Regions from separate parts of the Blautia sp. HCP28S3_G10 genome, predicted to be linked through region 2. Evidence: predicted binding sites of a transcription regulator. Region 2 holds the regulator's gene; each other region holds the start of a gene.
What was found. The regulator HrcA, encoded in region 2, represses chaperone genes, less so after heat shock. The targets are predictions, from matches to a motif close to TGTTAGCACTCNNNNNNNNNGAGTGCTAACA.
Positions count from the first base shown of each region.

Region 1: a site for HrcA is predicted at 2,916-2,946, ahead of ACTNB8_RS02345 (Hsp20/alpha crystallin family protein). Genes of this name have one in related genera too.
Region 3: a site for HrcA is predicted at 5,006-5,036, ahead of groES (co-chaperone GroES). Genes of this name have one in related genera too.

Region 1 is NZ_JBQHUL010000003.1:19,252-27,323, reverse strand. It holds gene ACTNB8_RS02365 (flavodoxin family protein) at 1-56, opposite strand, end outside; gene groL (chaperonin GroEL) at 165-1,778, opposite strand; gene ACTNB8_RS02355 (co-chaperone GroES) at 1,807-2,091, opposite strand; gene ACTNB8_RS02350 (MarR family winged helix-turn-helix transcriptional regulator) at 2,303-2,734, opposite strand; gene ACTNB8_RS02345 (Hsp20/alpha crystallin family protein) at 3,075-3,515, shown strand; gene ACTNB8_RS02340 (HdeD family acid-resistance protein) at 3,588-4,121, shown strand; gene ACTNB8_RS02335 (hypothetical protein) at 4,857-5,141, shown strand; gene ACTNB8_RS02330 (hypothetical protein) at 5,098-5,403, shown strand; gene ACTNB8_RS02325 (TlpA family protein disulfide reductase) at 5,494-6,102, opposite strand; gene ACTNB8_RS02320 (cytochrome c biogenesis CcdA family protein) at 6,112-6,774, opposite strand; gene ACTNB8_RS02315 (hypothetical protein) at 6,759-6,974, opposite strand; gene trxB (thioredoxin-disulfide reductase) at 6,976-7,881, opposite strand; partial or broken gene ACTNB8_RS02305 (thioredoxin family protein) at 7,945-8,072, opposite strand, start outside.
Region 2 is NZ_JBQHUL010000002.1:154,680-162,751, forward strand. It holds gene ACTNB8_RS01885 (pyridoxal phosphate-dependent aminotransferase) at 1-28, shown strand, start outside; gene ACTNB8_RS01890 (pyridoxal phosphate-dependent aminotransferase) at 316-1,485, shown strand; gene ACTNB8_RS01895 (dicarboxylate/amino acid:cation symporter) at 1,516-2,739, shown strand; gene ACTNB8_RS01900 (sugar kinase) at 2,758-3,705, shown strand; gene ACTNB8_RS01905 (bifunctional 4-hydroxy-2-oxoglutarate aldolase/2-dehydro-3-deoxy-phosphogluconate aldolase) at 3,709-4,332, shown strand; gene ACTNB8_RS01910 (IclR family transcriptional regulator) at 4,481-5,257, shown strand; gene hrcA (heat-inducible transcriptional repressor HrcA) at 5,442-6,491, shown strand; gene grpE (nucleotide exchange factor GrpE) at 6,522-7,154, shown strand; gene dnaK (molecular chaperone DnaK) at 7,413-8,072, shown strand, end outside.
Region 3 is NZ_JBQHUL010000015.1:25,206-33,277, forward strand. It holds gene ACTNB8_RS07870 (IMP cyclohydrolase) at 1-616, opposite strand, end outside; ZMP/ZTP riboswitch at 787-868, opposite strand; gene guaB (IMP dehydrogenase) at 911-2,368, opposite strand; gene ACTNB8_RS07880 (DUF6106 family protein) at 2,437-2,940, opposite strand; gene groL (chaperonin GroEL) at 3,046-4,668, opposite strand; gene groES (co-chaperone GroES) at 4,685-4,969, opposite strand; gene codY (GTP-sensing pleiotropic transcriptional regulator CodY) at 5,296-6,081, opposite strand; gene topA (type I DNA topoisomerase) at 6,224-8,072, opposite strand, start outside.

The DNA.
Region 1 (8,072 bases), on a different contig from region 2:
TCTGCTATTAAACGTGTATTGCCACTTTTTGACTGATATATAACTGCATATTTCATAATGAACCTCATTTCATATAAAAATAATAAAAGAGAACAAAAAGAGGAGATGTACCAGCCATCTCCCCATTTTGTTGCTCTCCAGTTATTTGATTTTACCTGTTCTCTTTAATACATTTCCGGCTGTGGCTGCGGCGCAGGTGTATTTTCCTTAATGTCCGCTACCGCAGCTTCTGTAGTAAGAAGTGTAGCTGCCACACTTACCGCATTCATTAATGCATTCTTTGTTACCTTCACCGGATCAATAATACCCTGTTTCATCATATCCACAAAGGTTTCTGAGGCTGCATCAAATCCCATGCCAGGCTCACTCTTCTTTACCTTGTCTACGATAACCGGGCCTTCCAGACCTGCATTTTCCACAATCGTATACAGTGGTGCTTCCAGTGCCTTTGCTACGATTCTGGCTCCGGTCTTCTCATCACCCTCCAGGGCTGCTAACAGTTCCTCTACCTTTTTCTGTGCATGGATATATGCAGATCCGCCACCGCAGATAATGCCTTCCGATACGGCTGCTTTTGTTGCGTTCATGGCATCTTCCATGCGGTATTTAGCTTCTTTCATTTCTGTTTCTGTTGCCGCGCCGACACGGATCACTGCAACGCCTCCGCCCATCTTCGCGATACGGTCCATGAGTTTATCTTTATCAAAATCGGATGTTGTTTCAGCCATCTGTCTCTTCAGGCTGGCGATGCGTGCATCAATGTCTTCCTTGTTCCCGGCACCGTCTACGATCGTGGTATTTTCCTTTGTAACCTTTACAGATTTTGCACGGCCAAGCATATCCATCGTGATATCTTTCAGTTCAAGACCCAGATCCTCCATGATTACCTGACCGCCGGTAAGTGTTGCGATATCTTCAAGCATTGCCTTTCTGCTGTCACCATATCCCGGTGCCTTTACAGCAACGACCTTCAGGGTACCTCTCAGTCTGTTGACAATCAATGTGGTAAGTGCCTCTCCCTCCACATCTTCTGCAATGATGAGGAGTTCTTTCCTCTCTCTCATCACATTTTCCAAAATGGGAAGGATGTCCTGGATATTTGAAATCTTCTTATCAGTCATGAGGATATAAGGATCCTCCATGTTGGCGATCATTTTTTCTTTATCATCACACATGTATCCGGAAAGATATCCATTATCGAACTGCATACCTTCGACTACGTCGATCTCCGTCTTCATGGTCTTTGATTCTTCAATCGTAATAACGCCGTTCTCTCCGACTTTTTCCATTGCATCGGCAATCATCTCACCGACTTCTTCATTACCGGAAGAGATTGCAGCTACTTTTGCAATATGATCCTTCCCAGTAACAGGATGGCTCATTTCTTCAATTGCCTGTACAGCCACATCTGCTGCCTTCTTCATTCCTTTTCTTAAAACAATGGCATTTGCACCTGCTGCGATATTTTTCATTCCTTCTTTTACAAGTGCCTGTGCCAGAACTGTAGCTGTTGTTGTTCCATCTCCCGCAATGTCGTTTGTCTTGGTAGCCACCTCTTTTACAAGCTGTGCGCCCATATTTTCAAAACGATCTTCCAGTTCGATCTCTTTTGCAATGGTCACACCATCGTTTGTAATTAATGGTGCACCGTAAGATTTATCCAGTACAACATTTCTTCCTTTTGGCCCCAATGTTACCTTTACTGTATCTGCCAGTCTGTCTACGCCGGCTTCCATTTTTTTTCGAACATCAATATCAAAACTAATCTCTTTTGCCATGATAATTTCCTTCTTTCTACTGTTTCTATTACTCGACAATTGCCAGAATGTCATCCTGGATTACAATTTTATATTCTTCGTCGCCAATTTTTACTTCTGTGCCGCCGTATTCAGAAATAATGACTTTATCTCCTTCTTTTACCTGCATGGCAACCCTCTGTCCGTCTTTACATTTTCCCGGACCAACTGCAATTACTACAGCTTCCTGCGGTTTCTCTTTTGCGCTGTCTGGCAGAATGATTCCTGATTCTGTCTTTTCTTCAACATCCTGATACTGAAGAACTACTTTGTCACCCAATGGTTTTAATTTCATATGAATAACCTGCCTTTCTTTTGTTAGCACTCTTGCTTGTTGAGTGCCATCGTGTTTCGCAAAAAATATGTTTCTCGCGAAACATGTTTTATTTTTAAATTATTTATTTTTAAAGTATTATATCACCTGTATTTCTCTTGTCAATAGGTTTCCAAAATAATTTAAAAAAGATGCGAAGCACCTTAATCATTACTTTGCATCTTTTGATCATCTAAATTAATTCATTTATATTTTTCCTGATTTTTTCCGATACTTCCCGAAAAACCTTCAATTCTTCTTCCGACACACCTTTTAAAATCATCCCGTTCATTGCTTCCCTTCTCTTCGTCATTTCTGTTACCAGATCCTTCGCATAATCAGATATTTCATAATGAATATATCTTCTATCATTCTTATCCGGTATCGCAATAAGATAATTTCTCCTGCAGAGACTGTCAACTGCCTGCGAAATATGTCCACGGTTCATCATCAACTGATGGTGGATATCCGTAGAGGTATTATGTGTTCCGCATTTTGACAGGAAGTATAATATCTCCAGTTCTGCTCTTTTCATATCATATTTTTCTCGTAATTCAACGCTCTGTTCCTCTAACAGCTTTTTAAACTGTCCTCCCTGCAATATGATATCAATTTGTGTATCCATTTAGTTCAGCTTCTTTCAATGTTTTTTTCATTCTATCACAAGTTTAATAATTCGTCACCATTTAATTTTAAACGACTTTTTTGTTTCCTCTTAATTAATGATTAACATCTGGAATCTATTCCGCTGAATCTAATATCAGTAATTATTTTATTTCGCAAAGTTCACAAAATCTTCACATAATTATTAGCACTCTCTATTGACGAGTGCTAATTCATATGTTATATTACACATAGAACAAAGAAAGAGAATATGATTTTTCTTCCTGATATTCATAAATCAACACTTCGGGTTTCTCCGATAGTGCAAACTTTAGTTTATGTCATGAAAGGAGATATGACTTATGTTAATGCCTAGTATTTTTGGAGAAAATTTATTTGATGATTTTATGGATGATTTTGCTTTTCCGGACATCGATAAAAAATTGTATGGAAAACATGCTCCCCATATCATGAAGACTGATGTGAAGGAAAAAGACAACGCTTACGAAGTGGCAATTGATCTTCCTGGATTTAAGAAAGACGAGATTCAGATCCAGCTTGAAAACGGTTATGTAACTGTAAGTGCAGCAAAAGGTCTGGATAAAGATGAAAAAGATAAGGAAGGAAAATATATCCGCCGCGAGCGTTATACCGGAAATGTAAGCAGAAGCTTTTATGTAGGAAATAATGTTCAGAGAGAAGACATCCATCCGAAATTTGAAAATGGTATTCTTTCCTTTACTGTTCCAAAAGAGCAGAAGGCAGTAGAAAACAACTCACATTATATTTCCATCGAAGGTTAATCTCAAACGGGCAGGGAATAAAACCCCTGCCTGTTTTAAAAGCCAAATGCAATCGGAAAAGAGGTTTTTGATATGAGTAAAACGACATCAAGAGTATTATGGATTTTAGCCGGAATCTTTCTGATTATAACCGGGATCGGATGTTTGAGGAATCCCGGAAAAATTCTTTATGGTCTTCCCATTATCTTTGGAGTTGCCATGATGTTTTCCGGCATTATAGATATTGTGATATTTGCAGCCGGTCATGATTATATGGCAGGATCTGGCTGGTTTCTTGCTGACGGCATTCTAACCGTACTGATGTCTTTATTCATTTTGGGAAATGGATGGTTTACAGCAATGACTATTTCCTTTATTTTAGGAATGTGGCTGATTTTTTCAGGTATCACCAAACTGGTTAATTCCTTTGACCTTCAAAAACTGGGAGTAAAGGGCTGGGGCTGGTTTACAGTACTTGGAATCCTTCTGACTGTGATTGGTTTTCTGTCATTCACACATCCATTTGCAAGTATTGCAGCTATGGCCTGGGTAATCGGATTTTTCCTGATCCTACAGGGTATTGTATCTGTCATGCGTGGATGCTTTTCCAATCGCTTCTGGATGTAAAATATAACAAAAAATAACATTGCCAAGGAGGAAAAAAGGCACCTCTTCATATAGATTCGGCTGCATACAAAATTGTGTGCAGCCTTTTTTAACGAATGCCTAATTCCAAAACAATTTGAATATTCTTGTGCGATGAAATCGCACTTCCGGAAATCTGGAAATCAGATGTCTGGGAAGTGGAAATCATCTTATGCGAGTTTACTCGCGTAATGTTTTATTGCTAACTTCCCATGTTTTTCCTACTCAAACCAAAACGCGCCATCAATCACATGCTTTCTGCCAACTGTTCCTGTGTAATATTCTTTTCTTTTCGAAGCTCTTTAAGAAAACTTCCAACTTTTTCTTGTTTCATTTTGTTCCTCCTTCCACCGATAGATTAGTTTATTTCATCGATTTCAACCACGATACAAAGCGAGAAATTGATTTTTTTATATGGACAACCATGTCTATTTCTATTTTTTGCTTGCTTTTCCCCAAAAATAAGAATCCACATCCCGGCAAATTCAAATTGAACAAAATCGCTGCGCGATGGCATGCCAAGGCTGTGGCGCAGCGATTTTGTTCACTTCCAGTTTGTCGAACTGAAAACAGAATGAACGGGACGCATTGGTTCACAAATAGCCAGTGCGCCCTCTTTTTATGCTCAACGCCCTTTGGCTGTTACATAGGTGGTGACATCATTGCAGTTCGTCACTTCTCAATGTACAATATGGTCAAAAGAAAGGGGTTGTTCCTATGAAGATGATTTTGAAGGTATTGGCACTGCCGTTGTTGTTCATTGTAACTGTTGCTTGTATCCTCGGAAATTTGATTACCAACATTTCCTCTCATGTGATTGCTCTATTGCTTCTGGTGATTGCAGGCTGCTCCATCTACTGCATCGTAAAGGCACTGTGGACTTCCCTGGCTATCCTTGCCGGTATGGGATTGGCAGCAATCCTTATAATCTTCCTGTTGGTATGGGCAGTTGTAAAACTTGAAACTTTGGGAAATTATATCAAAGAGTTTATTTCTTATTAAGATGGGAGAAACGGATGGACATAAGGCGGAAAAGCAAGCCTTTGATCAGTTGGATGGGCAAAAGGTTCCTTCCCGTCAGGCTCTGCATGAGGAGTTTAAACGGTTGTTGGGTGAGAAAAAACAAGCCTATGCAGAATATCGTCAGGTGAAGAAAGAGATGCAGGAATATCTGATTGCCAAGCAGACGGTTGAGCATATCTTGGGTATTGACCGTCACAAACGAGTGGAAGAGAAGAAACAACAAAAAGAAGAACAGCGCTGAAGGTAGAGAAAGAGCCACGGTCCATTCCGTTTTGGAGTGTGAGACCGTGGCCACTTTTTTGCATTTTACTTCGATATAATATGCTGATCATCACCTGTCGGAAATAATCATGTCAATTCCTTGCTGCAAGGTTTCTTCATCAATTGCACCCGTTGCTTGAGCGATTGCGTTTCCCTCCTCATCAATAAAATATGTGGTAGGCAGTGAATAAACACCGTAGGTTGCAGCGGCATCCTGATCTGTATCGTAAAATACCGGGAAAGAATAGCCCTGTTCTGCGATGAAAGCAGATGCAGTTTCCACAGTCTCTCTGGAGCCATCGGTCATATTGATGATGAGAAACTGTACTTCTTCACCAATTTCCAGATACTTTTCGTTAAAATCAGGCATTTCCATTTTACATGGACTACACCAGCTTGCCCAGAAGTTTAGGACAACGGATTTCCCGATAAAATCCGAAAGATGAACTTCATTTCCATCCAGATCGTAAACTGTAAAATCCGGTGCCAATATCTTTTCTGATTCATTCTCTTGTGTTGTTGGAGTGGAGGCTTCTGTGGATTCGGTTTCCTGCGGTATTTGTGTAGCAAGCAGATTGGGAGCCAGTTTCTGTCCAAGCTGTTTATATAGAATTCCTGCGCCACCTAAAATGAGAACAAACACAAGAACGAGTATCATTATTATCTTCTTTTTATTCATAAACCCTCCTCAACTAAGCAGGCTGAGTAGCTGTCCCAGCGTTCCTGCTGCCATCAGGATACCCACCAATATCAGGAAACAGCCGCTGACAGTATTGATGATCCGGTAGTGTTTTTTAATCCAGTTGAAGGCTGACTTCAAATAGTCGATCAGAATAGCACTGAGAAGAAAAGGAATGCCAAGTCCCAACGAATAGCAAAGCAGCATCAGCATACCTTTAATTACATGACCCTGCTGAGAGGCCAGCATCAAGGCAGAACCGAGGAATGCGCCCACACAAGGTGTCCAGCCCAAGGAAAATATTATGCCAAAGAGCATAGCGGGGAAGAACCCCATCTCACGACTGTTTAATGTTTTACTGCCGCCTCTAAACAAATTCATTTTGAAAATGCCCAGAAAATTGAGGCCAAAAAGAATTACTATCAATCCGGAAATTAAATTCACTGCACCTTTGTATTCTCGCAGGAAGCTGCCAATGGTGCCTGCCAAAGTGCCCATTGCCACAAAGATTACAGTAAACCCACTAACAAATCCCAACGCTCCCAACAAGGTCTTTTTTGTGCTGCGTTCTCCACCACCTGCAAAATAGGAGATATAGATGGGCAGCATGGGAAGCAGGCAGGGTGATATGAAGGTGATAATGCCCTCCAGGAAAGCTACTGCGTATTGCATGAACCGCTGCACCCCTTTCCGAAAATACCGGACAACAGCCAGCCGATAAAGCCCATATAGGCCATCGTGATGAACGGGTTAGAAGTCAGCGGACAAGCTCCAGTGGGGCATCCCACAAAGTAGTAATATGCAAGGCCAACTAATGCGCCGCCTGCGGTAAAAAGAACTGGCTTCAGCCATTTTTTAATTTTTTCTTTCATCTCACATTCCTCCTGCTAAATATTCCTCTGCATAGTGAACAGCAGTTGCCCCATCGGCTACAGCAGTTACGACCTGCCGTAATGCCTTTGTGCGGACATCCCCAACGGCGAACACACCGGGGATGTTGGTGCGGGTACTCTCATCTGCAATAATGTATCCAGCCGGATCAATCTCAATCTGATCTTTCATCAATTCGGTGGAAGGCTTTCTTCCCACGCTTACAAATACACCATCGCAAGCAAGGGTACTTTCTTCTCCAGTTTTCACGTTCCTAATCTGGATACCGGTCAGCTTTTCGTTATGGAGCAGAGCTATAATCTCACTGTCCCAGAGAAATTCTACATTTTCTGTTTTCATCAAAGGTTCATGGTAGATCTTTGTTGCTTTTAGGGTGCCTCTGCGGTGGACGACGATGACTTTTTTGCAGATACGGGAGAGAATCAGCGCATCCGCCGCAGCGGTATTGCCACCTCCTGCGATGACAACCGTTTTGTTCCGATAGAACATTCCGTCACAGGCCGCACAGTAATGGACACCTTTACCGATTAACGCCTGTTCCCCATCAACACCCAGCTCTCTGGGACCGGCTCCTGTAGCCAATACGATGGATTTTGCGTACATAGCGCCTTCGCTGGTCACAGCTTTCTTTACAGAACCTGACAGTTCCAGAGACAGCACCTCAGTCAGCTTGGTTTCCACACCAAACCGCTCCGTTCCTCGCTTCATTTTTTCTCCCAGGGAGAAACCGTCGATGCCATCCTCGAAGCCGGGATAGTTGTCGATTTGCTCGGTCAGAGCCATCTGCCCACCGGCAGACAGCTTTTCTAAAACCACGGTGTCCATTCCTGCTCTTGCAGCATAAAGGGCTGCGGTATACCCGCCGGGACCGCCACCTACAACGATCATGTCATAGATATGCTGCGCATTATTTACTTCCTGAGTCCGGTGCTGTAAGGTTTCCTCAATAAAAGCCACCAGCTGCGCTCTGGATTCCGGAGCGACGATAGAGCCAAGAGTCTGTCCGCTGTGATAGATCAGCAGAGTAGGGACAACTTCAATAGCCTCGGTCTCAGCCAATTCCGGTTCATCATCAATGT
Region 2 (8,072 bases):
AGAAGCAATCCGCAACAGCGGAATTTAAGGATAGAATTATCAGGAGTTTATGTAAAAAGGACGAAGGGGTTCTACGGAGCTTGCTTCGTCTTTTTGTTGTGCAAAAATTAACAAAGTGCATAAAAAAACAGAAAAAATAATAAGAAAAATGTTGAAAAATGATAATAACTGTGCTATCGTATCAATAAAGAATTCTTTGTACAAAACAACGTTTCATATAATGAAACAAATATAAAGAGGTGGAGCTGACCTCTAAATTTTAAAATCTAAAACAGAAACAAAGTTTCACAATATGAAACAAATGGAGGGACGGAAATGGAATTATCAAAAAGTGCAGGATCAATCAAACATTCAGCAATTCGCAGAATGTTTAATAAGGCAATGCAGTATGATCATGTAATCAGCTTTACATTAGGGGAACCGGATTTTACAGCATCACCGAATGTTGTAGAAGCCGGATGCGAAGCTATTCGTGAAGGAAAAACAAAATATTCTGCAAATGCAGGAATCGTACCGTTAAGAGAAGCTGTTGCAGCTTCATTAAAAAGAGATATGGATATGGAATATGATCCGGCTACAGAAATTTCAATTACTACCGGTGGAATGGGAGCTTTATTTCTGACTCTTAAATCTCTTGTAAATCCGGGAGATGAAGTAATCATCTGCGAACCGTACTGGACAAATTATGTTCAGCAGGTGCAGATGTGTGATGGAGTTCCTGTATTTGTTGTATGCAGAGAAGATAATGATTTTATGCTGGATCTTAAAGATCTGGAAAATGCAGTTACAGACAAAACCAAAGTTCTGATCATTAATTCACCAAGTAATCCTACAGGATCAGTGCTTGATGAAGCAACACTGAGTGGTATTGCGGAAATCGCCAAAGCTCATGATCTGGTAGTTATATCTGATGAAGTATACAAAACTATTGTTTATGACGGACTGAAATATAAGAGTATTTCACAGTTCCCTGGGATGAAGGAACGTACCGTAGTTGTAAACAGTTTCTCAAAGGGCTACGCAATGACCGGATGGCGAGTTGGATATGCAGCAGGTCCTGACTGGATCATTGACTGCGTAACAAAACTTCAGGAAGATGTAGCAGCCTGCGCAGCTATGCCCTGTCAGTATGCAGCACTGGAAGCCTTGACGGGATCACAGGAATTTAACCACTACATGGTTGAAAAATACGCAGAGCGCCGCAAGGTAATGGTTGAAAAATTAAATGAGATTCCTGGAGTATCCTGTAAAGCACCGAAAGGAACTTTCTATGCATTTGCAAATATTAAGGAACTTGGACTTGGTTCACAGGATTTTGCAGATAAGCTTCTGGAAGAAAAACAGGTAGTTGTAGTACCTGGAACTGCTTTTGGTGAAGGTGGTGAAGGATATATCCGTCTTTCCTATGCTACAGATATGAAAAATATTGTAGAAGGACTGAAACTGATTGGAGAATTTGCAACAGAACTTATGAACAGTAAATAATATTAACTTAATCAGGAGGGAAAGAGATTTATGAGTAAATTTTTACAGAAAATGTCAGAAAAATTTGCACTTGTCCTGTTTTTATCTGCTGTAGCAGGTGTGGCATTGGGACTTATCCTTGGAGATAAGGCAGATTACATTAAACCGCTGGGAACAGTATTTACCCGACTTTTGACAATGGTAGTACCAGTACTTGTATTTTTTTCTATTTCATCATCTTTTGCAAATATCGGAAATGCAAGAAAACTGTCCAAATGGGCAGGTAAAGTAATCGGATGGTTCCTGCTTACTACATTTGTAGGAACAATCATCGGTATCATTATGGGGCTCATTTTTAAACCGGGTCTTGGTATCGGACTTCCTAACGGAGCCGATTATGAAGTTACAAAAATCACAGCAGATATGTTCATTGAATGGCTTCCGTCTAATGCTGTAGGTGCTCTGGCAGAGGGAAATACTATCCAGATTGTATTCCTATCTATTTTTGTAGGTATTGCAGCTGTATGTCTCCCAGATGGAAAATCAAAAGACACAATCGTAAATCTTCTGAATTCCATGCAGGATCTTACACTGAAAATTGTACAGGGAATCATGTACTATGCACCAATCGGTATCTGTTGCCTGATGGCTTCCTCTATTTCCAGTCTTAAAGGCGCATTCCTGAAAGAAATGGGAAGCTTCCTGATCGCAGTTACTCTTGGATTTGCAATCCACATTGTACTTTGCTATTTCGGTGCTCTGAAATTCTTTGCGAAGATCAGCCCGATCAGATTTACAAGAAAACTTTTCCCTGCACTTATTACAGCATTCACAACAACAAGTAGTGCCGGTACAATGCCAATGACTCTGCAGTGTGTAAAAAATATCGGTTGTGATGATGAAATCGCAGACTTTGGTGTACCGCTTGGTGTAACATTTAACATGGACTCTATGGCTGTAGAAATTCCTCTGTATATCATGTTAGGTATGTTTGCAATCGGCCAGAGCCCGAGTTTCCCGCAGCTTCTTCTGTTTGGCCTTATGGGTGTTGCATTCTCCGTTGGCTGTGCAGGTGTTCCTGGTGGTGGACTTGCAATTGCAGTTATCCTGATCAATGCATTTGGTCTTCCTGTAGAAGTAGTAGGCTGGATCGCAGCAATCTTTTTCTATCTTGACATTACAGGAACAACTATTAATATCTGGGGTGATGCAGTATGCACCACAATTGTTGCAAAATCTGAAGGAATGTTTGATAAAACCAAATTTAATTCCTGATAATTGGAGGTTGTTTTTGTGAAAGAAGTAATTACACTGGGAGAACCGATGGTTGTTTTTATGGCAGATGCGCCGGGTTCCCTGGAAGATGCGGAGCATTTTTCAAAAGGAATGGCAGGAGCAGAAATGAACGTGGCCATTGGACTGTCCAGACTTGAACATGATGTTATGTATTTGACGAAACTTGGAAATGATCCGTTTGGAAAGTACATGCAGAAGTTCATGGCAAATGAAAAAATCCTTACAGATGGAATCCACATCGATCCTGTATATCAGACCGGATTTTATCTGAAAACAAAGGTTCTTGAGGGAGATCCGGAGATCTTTTATTACAGAAAAAATTCAGCAGCGTCTCATCTTTGCCCTGAAGATGTGGATAAAGTGGACTTTGCAGGTGCAAAATGGCTGCATGTGACTGGAATTTCACCTGCGCTGTCTGAGAGCTGCAGAGCAGCAGTGTTCAGAAGCATAGAAAGAGCAAGAGAATACGGAATGACAGTTTCTTTTGATCCGAATATACGAGTTTCTCTGTGGGAGACTACAGAAGAAATGCAGGAATGTATGAACAAGATTGCGTCACTCAGTGATTATATTCTTCCTGGAATAAAGGAAGGAAAGATTCTGACAGGCCTGGATACTGTTGATGAGATTGCAGATTTTTATCTCAACATGGGCTGCAAAGGTGTCATAATTAAAAATGGTGAAAAGGGAGCCTGCTATAAATTAAAAGGAGAATCTCTGAAAGAAGTAGCCGGTTATCATGTGGAACATATCGTGGATACTGTAGGTGCAGGAGATGGATTTGCAACAGGTGTGATAAGCGGATGCCTGGAAAAACTTCCTATGGCTGAAGCTGTAAGACGTGGTAATGCCATTGGTTCTATTGTAATTACCAGCAAGGGTGATAATGAAAATCTTCCTACACGAGATGAACTGATAAAATTTATGGGAAACAACGGGAGATAAAAAATGGATGTTGAAAAACTGATTGAAGAATATAAAATCATGCCATTAGTTACGCTGGAAACTTCAGAGATGGCAGAAATCCTTGGGGAAGCACTGACAGAATGTGGGCTTAATATTGTAGAAGTTACTTTCCGTTCTGATGCAGCTGCCGGAGCTATCCGCATTCTTACAGAAAAATTTCCAAATCTTCTTGTAGGAGCAGGTACTGTTCTGACAACAGGAATGGTAGATCAGGCACTGGAAGCAGGCGCAAAATTTATTCTTGCGCCTGGATTTAACAGAGAAGTCGTGGCGTACTGTCAGGAAAAAAATGTTCCTGTATATCCGGGCTGTATGACGCCAACAGAAATCGACATGGCCTACAGCATGGGTTTGCGCACAGTAAAAATTTTTCCGTTTGTACCTATGGGAGGACTTCCTGTACTGAAAGCAGTTGCAGCACCATATAAAATGATGAAGTTTGTTGTTACTGGAGGAATCAAAAATGAGAATCTGGCAGAAACACTGGCTTATGATAAAATTATTTCCTGTGGTGGAAGCTGGCTGATCAGTGGCACAAAACTGAAAGCAGGAGACAAGGCTGGTATCGTACAGGATATCAAAGAGGCGATGAAACTGGTCAAGTAAGATGCTTATTGGTATTACGGTGAACGGAATTTGCGGCAACAATACTTGCACATTTGATAAAAGTGTGGCATATTAAAGAAAAGATTAGTGTGAGAATCGGAAGCAGTTCTATTCAGACTGCTTCCGGTTTGTTATGGAAGGGGAAAATATGTCAGCAACAATACAATCACTTGAACGTGCACTGGATATTCTGGAAATGCTGGGTAAGCATCCCGGGGGAATGCAGGTAAAAGATCTGTCGCAGCAGCTGGAACTGAACAAAAGTACAGTCAGCCGTATGTTATATACACTCGGTGAAAGAGGGTATGTTCAGAAAAAACCAGACGGTTCTTACAGACTTGGAATTAAGATAGTAGAATTATGCAGCCTACATCTGAACAGTCTTCAGCTGAAAACAGAAGCATTGCCATTTATGGAACAGCTCAGGAATCAGACCGGTCTTATTATTCATCTGGGTGCTCTGGATGATAATGAAATCGTATATCTTGAAAAACTTACTTCCTATACTAATATACGAATGTATTCACAGATTGGAAAACGCGCCTGGCTGCATAGCACAGGAATGGGAAGGGCAATATTGTCAACCATGAGTAATAAAGATGTCCTGAAAATACTGAAAGAAAAGGGTATGCCAGCAGTTACATCAAGAACATGTGTGAAAGAAGAGGAACTGCTGAAGCAGCTGGATGAGATCCGGCATCGGGGTTATGCTGTCGATGATGAAGAAAATGAAATCGGAATGAGATGTGTGGCAGCACCGATTTTTGATTATCGTGGAGATGCGATAGCAGCAGTCAGTGCGACTGGTTTTCTGGAAATGCTTCCTTATGAAAAAGTAGACGATATAGGAAAATGCGTGGCAGACTGTGCAGATAGTATTTCTGCATGTATGGGCTATCAGAAGAAAAACACATCTTTTTATTAATTGGAATATTGTAAAAGAAGCGGTTGATTTTTAATATTTAATAACTGCTTCTTTTTTTATTTATTCAAAAAAAATTCACAAATAAATGTTGACAAATGTTTACGACAGTGCTATCTTAACAATATAGATGTTAGCACTCCTACAAATTGAGTGCTAACAACTAAATCGGAAAGGAGCTGAGAGCATGGATGAAGTTTTGACAGACCGTAAGAAATTAATCCTTAAGGCAATTATCAAGACTTACATGGAAACTGGCGAGCCCGTAGGATCCAGAACAATTTCCAAGGATCCGGATCTGAATGTCAGCTCAGCAACAATCCGGAATGAGATGTCTGACCTGACAGACCTTGGCTATATTATTCAGCCACATACGTCGGCAGGTAGAATTCCTTCTGACAAAGGTTATCGCCTCTATGTGGATGAGCTGATGCAGGAAAAGGAAGATGAAATTCAGGAAATACGTAATCTGATGATTGAGAAGACAGATAAGATGGAAAAGGTGCTCAAGAATGTGGCACGTGTTCTTGCTTCCAACACCAATTACGCTACAATGGTTTCAGTTCCTCAGTACAGTGGAAGCAAGCTGAAATTTATTCAGCTGTCCAGGGTCAATGAATTGCAGCTTGTGGCAGTTGTAGTATGCGAGGGAAATGTGATCCGTAATCAGATTATCGATCTTGATGAAGAAATGGATGACGAAACGATCCTGAAGCTGAATCTGCTGCTGAATACCAATCTTAACGGACTGCCAATACAGGATATTAACCTGGGAATGATCGCAAGACTGAAAGAACAGGCGGGAATTCACAGTGGTCTGGTAGCAAGAGTTCTGGATGCTGTAGCTGCGACAATTCAGGTAGATGAAGATGATATGGAAATCTATACATCGGGAGCAACGAACTTCTTCAAATACCCGGAGCTTTCAGATAAGACGAAAGCAACCGAACTGATTTCTGCTTTTGAAGAAAAACAGGAACTGGTTGACCTGGTAAAAGAAAGAATGGCTGATGAAGATAATACCGGAGTTCAGGTTTATATTGGAGATGAACTTCCAATTGCGACCATGAAAGACTGCAGTGTTGTTACAGCGACATATGAGCTGGGCAACGGAATGCATGGAACAATCGGTATCGTAGGTCCGAAACGTATGGATTACGAGAATGTAGTCAACAGCCTGAAAACGCTTAAAGTTGAGCTGGATCAGGTGTTCAAAAAAAATAAAGAAGACAGTTAGCAGTCAAAGTAGAAAGGCGGTAGAACAAGCGTGACAGAAACAGAGAAAAGTACAGCGGAAGTTCAGGACGAAGTAGAGAAGGAAATACCGGAAACAGATCCTGTAACTGAGCCAGTGGAGGAATCGCCGGAAGCTACGGCAGGAAATTCCGAAGAGGAAACAGAATCCGCTGAGACTGAAGAAAATAAAGAATCCAAAGGAAAGACTTCTTTCTTTGGCAAAAAGAAAAAAGATAACAAATTAGAACAGCAGGTTGAAGACCTGACAGACAGACTCAAGAGAAGCATGGCTGAGTTCGATAATTTCCGTAAACGTACGGAAAAAGAAAAATCCAGTATGTATATCATCGGAGCAAAAGAGATCATCGAGAAGATCCTTCCGGTGGTTGATAACTTCGAAAGAGGTCTGGCACAGGCTCCGGAAAACGATCCGTTTGCTGAGGGAATGCAGAAGATCTATAAACAGTTTACTACTACACTGGAAAGCCTGGGAGTAGAACCGATAGAAGCAGTTGGCAAAGAATTCAATCCGGATTTCCATAATGCGGTAATGCATGTGGAAGATGAAGAAGTAGAAGATAACATTGTTGTGGAAGAACTCCAGAAAGGATACACCTATAAAGGATTTGTAGTTCGCCACAGCATGGTAAAGGTTGCAAACTGACCTAGAACACTTAATGAAAACGAGCAGAATGCGAAGTTTGAGTTTAGTGTGAAGGTCGCTCGAAGGAACTTAATAAGTCCGACTGTAAGGAGAGACGAATTTAGTGAATCGAGCTTCCTTAATCAGATGTGCGAAGCACATAAGATGCGAAAAGCATCTTGATTCTGGAAGGACTGTAAGGAGAGACGAATTTAGTGAATCGAGCTTCCTTAATTTGAATGTATAACAATTTTAGAAATAAACAGGAGGAAAATTATCATGGGAAAGATTATTGGTATTGACTTAGGTACAACAAACAGCTGTGTAGCCGTTATGGAAGGCGGACAGCCGACAGTTATCGCAAATACAGAAGGAGCAAGAACAACACCATCTGTTGTTGCTTTCACAAAAACAGGAGAACGTCTTGTAGGTGAACCTGCAAAACGTCAGGCAGTAACAAATGCAGAAAGAACAATTTCTTCTATTAAAAGGGAAATGGGTACAGATTACCGTGTAACAATCGATGACAAAAAGTATTCTCCGCAGGAAATTTCAGCTATGATCCTTCAGAAACTGAAAAAAGATGCAGAAGGATATCTTGGAGAATCTGTAACAGAAGCAGTTATTACTGTTCCGGCATACTTCAATGATGCTCAGCGTCAGGCAACAAAAGATGCCGGTAAAATTGCAGGACTTGATGTAAAACGTATTATCAACGAGCCTACAGCAGCAGCGCTTGCATACGGACTTGATAACGAAAAAGAACAGAAGATTATGGTTTACGACTTAGGTGGTGGTACATTTGATGTATCTGTTATCGAGATCGGTGATGGTGTAATTGAAGTTCTTTCCACAGCAGGAAATAACCGTCTTGGTGGTGATGACTTTGACCAGAAAGTAACAGACTGGATGATCGAAGAGTTCAAGAAAGCAGAAGGC
Region 3 (8,072 bases), on a different contig from region 2:
TCCAGAGCAGTTCTGCAAACTCGTGCATATCATTCGGAATATCAACCAGTTTTGGTTCTCCCTCAAAACTCGGAAGTGGATTTCCATCACATTTATATGTATGGATAAAACGTCCCTCTCCAGGAATTGCATTTTCATATGCATATGTATAGCGGAGACATGCATCTGGATTCCCATTGTTGCTCTTGAGAATTGACATTGCATAACTGTATTTTCCATTTTCAATATGCATTACACCAGAAATACGTGGTGTATAATTCGGTCCATCCGGTTCAAATTCACGGCTTCTTAAAGACTGTTCAAATGTCAGCTGACGGTCAAGGCCTTCATAAATTGTATCTGTCTGATCTCCGTTTGTTACGATGGTTTTATTTCCAAGGACTCTTACCGGTGCATAAATGATAAGACTTGGATCAGTAAGTTTTGACGGGTCAAATGCCTCTGTGCGGATTCCCTCTCCTTCTGTTACAAAAACACGGTTTCTGCTGTTTTCGCTGCGTCCCATGATAAAATATGCAGTTACTGCTTTTGTTCCGTCAGCAGAACGTCCGATGATGATTCCTCTTCCGGGATAAGAATTTTTTTTCAGTTCCTGTTCCAGTGAAATTTTTTCCATGATCATTCTCCTTTTTGCACTTTATTGTATTGGAATGCACTACCTCGATTTGAATACAGAAAGTCTGCCACCGGCAGCCTTTCTTGCATACTTTGGCATACAGAAAATCTGCCACTGACAGCTTCTCTTGTATACTTTGGCATCAAAAAACCGCCTGGGTAGTCTGTCATTCAGGCTGCCCAGGCGGTCGGCTTTTCACTTACTGCACTCCCTGTAGGTAATTCCTACTTTCCGCCAGTCATGCAGTCGTTATCTATACTTTACAATACTTTATTTTAATTTTCAAGGGAAAAATTATTTATCGTCTACGCTGTAGTTCGGAGCCTCTTTTGTGATATGGATATCATGCGGATGAGACTCTTTAAGAGATGCAGCGGAAATCTTAATAAATCTTCCGGTTGTTTTCAGCGTTTCGATGTTCTCTGCTCCACAATATCCCATACCGGAACGGAGACCACCTATAAGCTGGAAAATAGTATCTTCAATATGACCTTTATAAGCCACACGGCCTTCAACACCTTCAGGAACAAGTTTCTTCGCATTTTCCTGGAAGTAACGGTCTTTGCTGCCGTTTTCCATGGCTGCGATGGATCCCATTCCACGGTAAACTTTGTATTTACGTCCCTGATATAATTCAAATGTTCCCGGGCTTTCATCACATCCGGCGAACATGCTTCCCATCATACAAACATTTGCTCCTGCTGCAATTGCTTTTGTAACATCTCCGGAATATTTAATTCCACCATCTGCGATGATCGGGATTCCGAAGCGGTTTGCAACTTCATAACAGTCCATTACTGCTGTAATCTGCGGCACACCAATACCTGCAACCACACGTGTTGTACAGATAGATCCAGGTCCGATACCAACTTTAACAGCATCCACACCTGCATCAATAAGAGCCTTTGTAGCAGCTCCTGTAGCAACGTTACCTGCAATAACCTGAAGATCCGGATACACATCTTTGATCTGACGGACAGCCTTAAGAATGTTCTCAGAATGACCATGTGCAGAATCAATAACAATAACATCGACATTTGCATTCACAAGTGCTTCCACACGTGCAAGAACATTGGAAGTAATTCCAACAGCCGCACCACAGAGAAGTCTTCCCTGAGCATCTTTTGCTGCCAGCGGATATTTGATCTGTTTTTCAATATCCTTAATGGTGATCAGACCTTTTAAATTAAAATCATCATCTACAATGGGTAATTTTTCTTTACGGGATTTTGCGAGAATTTTCTTTGCTTCTTCAAGTGTGATTCCCTCTTTTGCGGTAATCAGACCCTCGGAAGTCATACATTCTCTGATTTTTTTACTGAAATCTGTTTCGAATTTAAGATCACGGTTGGTGATGATACCGACAAGTTTCCGGCCTTCTGTGATCGGCACACCGGAAATACGGAATTTAGCCATCAGATTATTTGCATCTTCAAGAGTATTGTCTGCGGATAAAAAGAATGGATCTGTAATAACACCGTTCTCAGAACGTTTTACTTTATCTACCTCTTCTGCCTGCGCCTCAATAGACATGTTCTTATGGATAATACCAATACCACCCTGTCTCGCCATTGCGATTGCCATACGATGTTCGGTAACTGTATCCATACCTGCGCTCATCATAGGAATGTTAAGTTTGATTTTTTTTGTTAAATACGTTGTCACATCTACCTGATTCGGAATTACTTTTGAATACGCCGGAACTAACAGAACGTCATCAAATGTAATACCTTCACCGATGATAGTACCCATTGCATTTCCTCCCTTGTATTGTTTAATATAAGATTTGTAGCCTAGTGTAACAAAAATAAGTTACAGTGTCAATCCAAAAAAACTTTGCCAGGTGCTGAATTTTTGATAGCCTGTATCATATGTTCGTCCGGTTCGATAATGATTCTGCAGTTTTCATTTTCGGATTTTATTATAACAGCAAAGCGTCTGTGAGACGGATCTCCTGATGAATAATCCAGCGTTTTCAGCTTTGTATTTCCGTTATAATAGTCCATTCGATGAGAATTCAGTGGTGCGATCAGATCGGCCTCCCTGATATCCAGTGATTTCACTTTTTTTCGTTTGGACTTTGCCATAACTGCATCAATATCAAGTTCCCCATTTACAAAAAGATATTCATATTCCATATCTGTCTTCGGAATGATGAAATAGCAGGCTACCGCAAGTGCAACCGCAACTATAAGCAGAAGCGGGATCATAAAAAGACCTGCTGCCGCAAAAAGTACTGTCAGTGCAATCAGGCCGTATCTTATCACTGCGTCCTTTGTCGTCGGCTGTTTTTTTACCAGATATTCTGAGTACAGATCACCCATAAATCTTCCTCCTTTGAGATTAATTTTATATATTTTATCATAAAAAAGGTCAGCGTCTATAAGACGCCAACCTTTTTGGAGTCTGATTCTGTCACAAAAGCGTGATTACATCATTCCCATGCCCTGTCCGCCAGCAGGCATTGCAGGGGTATCTTCTTTGATTGTTGCTACTACGGATTCAGTTGTAAGTAATGTAGAAGCTACACTTGTTGCATTCTGAAGAGCACTTCTTGTTACTTTTGCAGGATCAAGGATTCCTGCACCAACCATATCAACATATTTTTCATTCAGAGCATCAAATCCGATTCCTGGTTCAGATTCTCTTACTTTGTTGATAATTACAGAACCTTCCAGACCTGCATTTGCAGAAATATGGAATAAAGGAGCTTCCAGAGCTTTCAGGATAACATTTGCACCTGTCTTCTCATCACCCTCCAGAGTAGCTGCCAGTTCAGCAACCTTCTTGGACGCATGGATATAAGCAGATCCGCCACCTGCGATGATACCTTCTTCTACAGCTGCTCGTGTAGCTGCAAGAGCATCTTCCAGACGAAGTTTTGCTTCTTTCATTTCTGTTTCAGTTGCAGCACCAACACGGATAACAGCTACGCCACCAGCCAGTTTTGCAAGTCTTTCCTGTAATTTTTCTCTGTCGAAGTCAGATTTTGTTTCTTCGATCTGTCCACGGATCTGACCAACACGATCAGAAATTGCTTTCTTGTCACCAAGACCGTCAACGATAACTGTATTTTCTTTTGTAACTTTGACAGATTTAGCACGGCCAAGCTGAGCCATTGTAGCTTCTTTAAGTTCAAGACCAACTTCTTCGGAAATAACCTGGCCACCTGTAAGGATTGCGATATCCTGAAGCATTTCTTTTCTTCTGTCACCATATCCAGGAGCTTTGACAGCTACAACCTGGAAAGTACCTCTTAATTTGTTTACGATCAGAGTTGTAAGTGCTTCTCCTTCAACATCTTCTGCGATAATAAGAAGTTTTGCACCTGCCTGAACAACCTGCTCCAGTAATGGAAGGATTTCCTGAATATTGCTGATCTTCTTGTCTGTGATCAAAATATATGGATCTTCCAGAGTTGCTTCCATTTTTTCCATATCTGTGGACATATATGCAGAAAGATATCCACGATCAAACTGCATACCTTCTACCAGATCCAGTTCTGTATGCATTGTTTTTGATTCTTCTACTGTGATAACACCGTCATTGGAAACTTTTTCCATAGCATCTGCAACCAGCTGTCCAACTTCTTCGTCACTTGCGGAGATAGCTGCAACATTTGCGATCTGTGCTTTGCCACTGATCTTCTGGCTCATTTCCTTGATTGCTTCTACAGCTGTATCTGTAGCCTTTTTCATTCCTTTACGAAGGATGATCGGGTTAGCACCTGCTGCAAGGTTTTTCATTCCTTCATGAACCATTGCCTGTGCAAGTACTGTAGCTGTTGTGGTACCATCACCTGCTACATCGTTAGTCTTGGATGCAACTTCTCTGATCAGCTGAGCACCCATATTTTCAAATCTGTCTTCCAGTTCGATTTCTTTTGCGATTGTAACACCATCATTAGTGATGAGTGGAGCACCAAAAGATTTGTCAAGAACTACGTTTCTTCCTTTTGGTCCGATTGTTACTCTTACTGTATCTGCAAGTTTGTTAACACCGCTCTCCAGTGCTGCTCTTGCTTCTGCGCCGAATTTAATTTCTTTTGCCATGATTATTTACCTCCTGTTATTCAACTACAGCTAAAATGTCATTCTGTTTTACGATAATATATTCTTCACCGTCAAGTTTAACTTCTGTTCCTGCATATTTAGAATAGATAACCTTGTCGCCGACTTTGACTTCCATTTTTACTTCTTTGCCATCAACAACTCCACCAGGACCTACAGCAATAACTTCTGCCTGCTGAGGTTTTTCCTGAGCCTGGCCAGGAAGTACAATACCGGATTTTGTTGTTTCTTCTGCTTCTAACTGTTTTAATACTACTCTGTCACCTAAAGGTACTAATTTCATGATCTATTATCCTCCTTTATTCACTGTCTTAGGAATTACTAGCACTCATTTTCTATGAGTGCTAATCACTGTCCTTATATTATTGAATTTGGTTGTTTTCTGCAACTCTTTTAATTTGTGTTAATTTCATATATACCTTTTCTTATCTTGCTTTTTCTTTCATTTTCTATCATTTTCTCATTTTCTGTTTTTTCAGATTATTTTTAGGTTCAAATCTGAATGCGTCAGATTATGACCCAACATGTAATAGGAACATTACGGAGTAATTTGCTATTACGTCAAAAAAGCTCCTCCCTTACAGGAAAGAGCTTTTGTATTTTTATTTATCAGACCTTTTTGTTTCTCTGCGCTTTAATTTCTTCCAGTTCATCAAAGATCACTTCGTTCAGAACTTTAATATAGGTTCCTTTCATACCGGAAGAACGCGATTCAATAACACCTGCACTTTCAAATTTACGCAGTGCATTTACAATTACGGATCTGGTGATTCCAACTCTGTCGGCAATCTTACTTGCCACAAGAATACCCTCTTCCCCGTCAAGCTCATCAAAAATATGGATGATTGCTTCAAGTTCTGAGAATGAGAGAGTATTAAATGCCGACTTGACAACTTGCTGCTTACGGTCTTCTTCTGCATTTTCTTCATGTACAGCCCGCATCATTTCCAATCCGACAACGGTTGTTCCGTATTCACTGACAATAATATCCTCAATATCATAAGGTTTGTCATTGCGGTACATAAATACTGTTCCGAGACGTTCCCCTGCAATGTCAATTGGATTGATGATCCCCTGACATCTGCTGTCTACATGTTCAAATCCAAGTGTCTGAAGATTAACATTTTCTTTTGTGGAAAGGACTCCCAGAAAGCGTTCATTCAGTAAAGAATCCACATGTCCGCCAACTTTGTCTTCGATCAGTTCTGTGATTTCATCTACACCCGGACATAAACTGATGCCCAGCACTTTTCCCTTCTTGCTTAATACCAGAATATTAGAACTTAATGTGTCCATCAAAACCTGGCAGATGTCGTTAAAAACCACTTTACTGGAACTGCTATTGTGTAAAAGTTTGTTTATTTTTCTTGTTTTATCCAACAGTTGTACGCTCATCTCGGCCTCCTTCTCTATCTTCATATCTAAATGTTCTTTATAGAGATAATATTACACGCTTTTCTGGTAAAATACAAGATATTTTTATATTATTTTCAATTTTATTGACATTTTCTGAAAATTCATCACTATTCACAGCAACTCAGTCTTCTTTTGGTTTTTGTTCTACATAACCACATGTTGTCTGACTGCATGCAAGTTTATTTCCCTTTTCAACCATGTAACTTCCACAGACAGGACATTTTTTGTTGGATGGCTTTTGCCAGGACATGAAATCACATTCCGGGTTATCCACACAGCCGTAATATTTTCTTCCCTTCTGAGTCTTTTTCATTACAACATCTTTTCCACATTTCGGACATGAAACACCTATTTTTTCGTAATATGGTTTTGTATTACGACATTCCGGGAAGCCCGGACATGCAAGGAATCTTCCATGTGGGCCATATTTAATGACCATATTTCTTCCACAGACATCGCAGATCTCATCAGTAACTTCATCCTGTATATCTACTTTTTCAAGTTCTTTTTCAGCCGCATCTACATCTCGCTTAAGATCAGGATAGAAATTCCGTACAACTGTCTTCCACTGTACCGAGCCTTCTTCTACACAGTCAAGGAGTCCCTCCATCATTGCAGTGAAGCGGACATCCACAATGCTTGGAAATGCCTGTTTCATAATATTATTAACGACCTCTCCAAGTTCCGTTACATAAAGATTCTTCTGTTCCTTTGATACATAACGACGGCTGATAATTGTAGTAATTGTCGGCGCATACGTACTCGGACGTCCGATTCCCTGTTCCTCAAGAGTTTTTACCAGAGATGCTTCTGTATAATGAGCCGGTGGCTGTGTAAAGTGCTGTTCCGGTTTCAGTTCTTTAAGTTCCAGTTTTATTCCCTTTTCAAGACTCTGACTGAGAACATTACCTTTTTTGTTGTCCTCTTCCTGTGTATATACAGACATAAATCCGTCAAATACGATTTTAGAAGCTGCAACTGTAAAATTATATTCTCCTGCACCGATTTTCACAGAAGTTGTCTCGTATTTTGCAGCAGCCATCCTGCTGGCTGCAAAACGTTTCCAGATAAGCTGATACAGACGGAACTGATCTCTTGAAAGAGATTCCTTGATCATTACAGGAGTTCTGCTTATGTCTGTAGGACGAATTGCCTCATGTGCATCCTGAATCTTCTGATCCTTCTTAACAGTCTTATCACTGTCTGAAACATAAACTTCCCCGTACTGTCCTCCGATATATTCTCTGGCAGCCTGATCTGCTTCATGTGAAATACGGGTGGAATCTGTACGCAGATAAGTGATTACACCGACTGTGCCGTTTCCTTTAATATCCACGCCTTCATAAAGCTGCTGCGCAAGACGCATCGTCTTCTGTGTAGAAAAATTCAGTGTCTTAGCTGCCTCCTGCTGCAGTGTACTGGTTGTAAAAGGAAGGGGGGCATTTTTGATACGCTCACCTTTACGCACCTCAGTGATCTCATACTCTTCATCCTGAAGTTTTGTCAGAAGTTCATCCATTTCTTTTTTGTTATGGATTGGAATCTTTTTGTCTGTTCCGTAAAATTTCGCAAGAAGAGGCTTCTTTTCACCTTTTACCTTAAATTCTCCTTCCAGACTCCAGTATTCTTCAGGAATAAAGGAATTAATTTCATCCTCTCTGTCACAGATGATCCTGAGTGCAACAGACTGTACACGGCCGGCGCTTAACCCTCGTTTAACCTTCGCCCACAAAAGCGGACTGATCGTATAACCAACCATACGGTCCAGCATTCTTCTTGCCTGCTGTGCATCTACAAGATTCATATTCAGCTGTCTTGGCTGTTTGATAGAGTTCTTCACCGCAGTTTTGGTGATCTCATTAAAAGTGATCCTGCTCATTTTGTCAGGATTTTCTTTCAGAGCCTGCATAAGGTGCCAGGAAATAGCTTCTCCCTCACGGTCGGGGTCAGTTGCGAGATAAATTTTATCT